One region of the Fusibacter sp. QWL-12 genome, then DNA from elsewhere that is predicted to be linked to it. Evidence: riboswitches for the same ligand, from Rfam matches in the RefSeq annotation. Region 1 holds a riboswitch; the other holds the start of a gene.
The links. A riboswitch is a leader RNA that binds a small molecule or an ion and turns the genes downstream of it on or off. The one in region 1 is predicted to bind S-adenosylmethionine.

Region 1 (2,208 bases):
ACAACGTTTTTAGCAACGTATCTTGCAGCGTAAGCAGCAGAACGGTCAACCTTTGTAGGGTCTTTTCCAGAGAATGCACCACCACCATGTCTTGCATATCCACCGTAAGTGTCAACGATGATTTTTCTACCAGTTAAACCAGCATCCCCTTGAGGACCACCGATTACGAATCTACCAGTCGGGTTAACTAAAATTCTAGTATCAACAAATAAATCTGCTGGAATGATTGGCTTAATAACGTGTTCAATTAAATCTGCTTCAATTTGCTCTCTTTTTACTTTTGCACTGTGTTGTGTCGAGATTAGAACTGTATCAATTCTGCTTGGTTTACCGTTCTCATCATATTCAACGGTTACTTGTGTTTTACCATCTGGTCTTAGGTAAGATAAAGTACCATCTTTTCTAACTTCAGATAATCTTCTCGCTAATTTATGCGCTAAAGAAATCGGTAATGGCATTAATTCTTCAGTTTCATCACATGCAAATCCAAACATGATGCCTTGGTCGCCAGCACCTACTGCTTCAACCTCGTCGTTCATTTGTCCTTCTTTGCTTTCAAGTGCTTGATCAACACCCATTGCGATATCATCTGACTGTTTGTCAATCGCAACTAAAACACCACATGTGTCGCCGTCAAAACCGTATTTCGCTCTTGTATATCCAATTTCTTTAATTGTTTGTCTAACAATGCCTTGAATATCAACATAGCAATTTGTAGTAATTTCACCGGCAATAAGCACCAACCCTGTTGTTACAGAGGTTTCACATGCAACTCTAGCTGTTGGATCTTGCTCAAAAATCGCATCCAAAATCGAGTCAGAAATTTGGTCACAAATTTTATCAGGATGACCCTCAGTTACAGACTCAGAAGTAAATAATCTTTTTCTTGACATTAAATACACCTCCAATGATCTAGTGCTGCTAACGCAGCGGAATCCTTTAATCGCATTTGATGAATCGTAGGCATAAAAAAACCTCTTCACAAGAAGAGGGTGTATTTTCTACAACCTCATCTTCCAGGTATCCATACCTGTAGGATTTAGCACCGTGTATAACCGGTTGCTGGACTTCATAGGGCCTATTCCCTCCATCGCTCTTGATAAGGATTACTATTAAATTTACTTGACTATAGTATCACAAGGTTTTGTGAATTACAATAATATTATTATAAACATTCCGAAATATTTTTAATACAATCTTGACACAACTGCCAAATAAGCATAAACTAATTTGTGGAAATGCCGATATTCAAGTTATAGATAAAGTCAATTGCCCCATTTTCTTTAATAGATTGAGGAGTTATAAATGAACTACGTTGAACGTATTATGGCTGAAATTGAATCTAGGTCATTCCAACTGAGACAGTTGAGGCAAAAAAACGCCGTTTTTGCTTGTCAGGAAGTTGAAAAAGAAATTGATCTTTTGAAAAAGGAACTTCTGAGATACAAAGCTTATGAATCTGGAAAAGTTAATCACATTTATATTGAACCGACTGTGAAAAACAATTAAACCTATATAAATAACAATACCCCATTTTAAACAAATGGGGTATTTTAATGTCAATTATTATCCAGTATGAAGCAATATTCTTTGAAAAAACTTATCAGTAGTTACATTCATTTAAAATCTTATCCTATGAATCATCCGAATAACCGCTACTGAGATAAAAAGTCAAAAATGGTATCGTAGCCACTATTGATATATGAGTACAATACAGGATCGTCGGTTTTCAGTTCACAGATAAACTGTAAGCTTTCTTCATATAAATTTTGATCCTGGAGCATTTGATCGATACTTAATAGATTTTCTTCAACCAAAGAAGCAACTAAAAAATGACCTGATCTTGAGAAAAAATACATGGCGTAGATATCCCCATTCAAATAATATGGGTTTTGATTGACGTGTCCATTATCCTTATTAAACTCGATATATAAATTGCCTTGATAGTAAGTCTGCTTCATCATCTCCGGATTGCTTTTAGAGAATCTTCGCTCGAAGAAATGATCCGTCACTTGACTGACGATAATATGCTCAGACTTGTTGAGATTAAAAGCCGCTTCGATACTAGAAAGGGTCAATGACTCTGTATGAACTAAGCCAACTACCAAGTTTGTCGATTTTGATAGCTCGACATCAAAGAGCATCAACTTGTACTTTTCATCAAAATCAATTAAGGCTTCCACTCGATAATGTGCAATCTTTGTATCT
Region 2 (2,208 bases), 430 kb from region 1:
AATCATGCTCAAAAACACACTCAACAAACTCACAAGACATGGTATTGGTCCACGCAGTATAAAAACTGGAATCGCAGTAATGATTACCCTTTTTGTAGCAGATCGCTTTCAGCTGACAAACCCGTTTTTTGCAGCTATTGCAGCCGTATTTGCTATGGAATCGACGATGACAGCAACCTTTTCCGTCATTCGCGATCGACTATTGGGGACTGTTTTAGGCGCACTTATTGCACTAACATTTTCACTTTTACTTCCCATGAATCCGATTACGATAGGACTTGGAATTGTCATCGTCATCTATGTCTGCAATTTATTTAAGTGGCAAGGTACGATTAAAATCGCAATCATTGTGTTTCTAGCGATCGGACTTGGCACATCCAGTGGTAACCAAGTATCATATGCTTTCTATCGTACACTGGATACATTCATCGGTTTGATTATAAGTGGCCTTATCAATTATTTTGTATTTCCAATGGATAAGGTCAATTCAAAAGAGTAACACAATTAACAATTCTAAATAGCCACTCGAAATGTGTGAATTTTCAGAATAAACTTTTAATTGTTAAATAAAATTAAATGTGTTGACAGTATGTATCAGATTGTCTATAATCCATTTCATAGCAATTACAATTTAACTCTTATCCAGAGCGGCGGAGGGACTGGCCCGATGATGCCCGGCAACCAACCATTCATAAGGTAGTGGTGCTAATTCCTGGGAGAAATCCACAGATGAGAGAGAGCAAATGTTTATCATGGCCTCTTTTCTTGTGTGAAAAGAGGCTTTTTAATTGCAGTTTTCGCGAAAATTTAATATGAGCTCATATCCAGAGAGGTGGAGGGAACGGCCCTGTGAAACCCAGCAACCAGTCTTATGACATGGTGCTAATTCCGTCAGAGTAACTGGAAGATGTGAGAGGATGTTTTTAAGCTCCTTTTGCATGTTCTATGCAGAAGGAGTTTTTTAATGATTCAAATCTCAGAATTAACAAAAGTATATTCAAAAAATGGTCAAATCGTTAAAGCGCTTGACGGTATTGATCTAGAAATTGAAAAAGGTGACATTTACGGAATCATCGGTTTAAGTGGTGCAGGTAAATCATCACTGATTAGATGCATCAATCGCATTGAGGAACCCTCATCAGGGCGCGTTGTAATTTCAGGTGTTGATATTACAGCTCTATCTGAAAAAGAACTTAGAAAATCAAGACAGAATATCGGCATGATCTTTCAGAACTTCAACCTTTTAAGCAGCAAAACCGTTTATGATAACATCGCGTTTCCATTGAGACTTCAAAAATACAGCGAAGCGATCATTAAAGAAAAAGTTACCTCACTACTTGAAAAAGTTGAACTAACAGATAAAGCCAATGTTTATCCAAGTAATCTAAGTGGTGGTCAAAAGCAAAGAGTCGGTATTGCAAGAGCTCTTGCGACGGAACCAGAAATTCTATTATGCGATGAAGCAACCTCAGCACTTGATCCAAAGACCACCAAGCAAATACTGTCCTTATTAAAAACGCTCAGCTATGAACTTGGCATCACGTTAGTGGTCATCACACATGAGATGGAAGTCATTAAAGCGATATGCAATAAAGTCGCAATTCTTGAGGCAGGTAAAATAATCGAAAAAGGCGTTACTGCAGAACTCTTTTCGACCGTTCCAACACCTCAAACTCGTCATTTTTTAGGTGAGCTAGAAGCACCTGAATTTTTAACTCAAAAAGGAACCAGATTACACCTAACCTTTTCAAATGGCAGTGCAAACGCGCCAATTATTTCTGGATTCATTAGACAATTTCCATATGACGTAAACATCTTGTCGGGGAATATCGAATCCATACAGAGACAAGTAGTTGGAAAATTATTAATCGAAGTTCTAACACCGTCTGAAGATGAAATGGGTCGTGTCATCGCCTATTTTGAAGACCAACATGTTGTAGTGGAGGTGCTCTAATGACTCAGTTACTTTTAAAGGCCAGTCTAGAAACACTCTATATGGTGTTTGTGGCAACTTCATTTACAATTTTGTTTGGCTTACCGCTTGGCATCGTTCTTGTGATTACTTCTAAAGGTCATATATTAGAAAGACCACTGCTCAATCGCATTTTATCTTACGTCGTTAACATGATGCGATCGATGCCCTTTATCATATTGATGATTTTTATCATCCCATTTACGCGTTTGATCGTCGGAACCTCTATCGGAACC

Region 2: another riboswitch for S-adenosylmethionine. It lies ahead of AC4PID_RS05360 (methionine ABC transporter ATP-binding protein); the one in region 1 lies ahead of metK (methionine adenosyltransferase).

The regions. Positions count from the first base shown of each region.
Region 1 covers NZ_CM178745.1:1,459,149-1,461,356, forward strand. Annotated here, with positions in the region: gene metK (methionine adenosyltransferase) at 1-893, opposite strand, end outside; SAM riboswitch class I at 1,007-1,106, opposite strand; gene AC4PID_RS07360 (hypothetical protein) at 1,306-1,509, shown strand; gene AC4PID_RS07365 (hypothetical protein) at 1,656-2,208, opposite strand, start outside.
Region 2 covers NZ_CM178745.1:1,026,126-1,028,333, forward strand. Annotated here, with positions in the region: gene AC4PID_RS05355 (FUSC family protein) at 5-499, shown strand; SAM riboswitch class I at 636-736, shown strand; SAM riboswitch class I at 818-914, shown strand; gene AC4PID_RS05360 (methionine ABC transporter ATP-binding protein) at 965-1,954, shown strand; gene AC4PID_RS05365 (methionine ABC transporter permease) at 1,954-2,208, shown strand, end outside.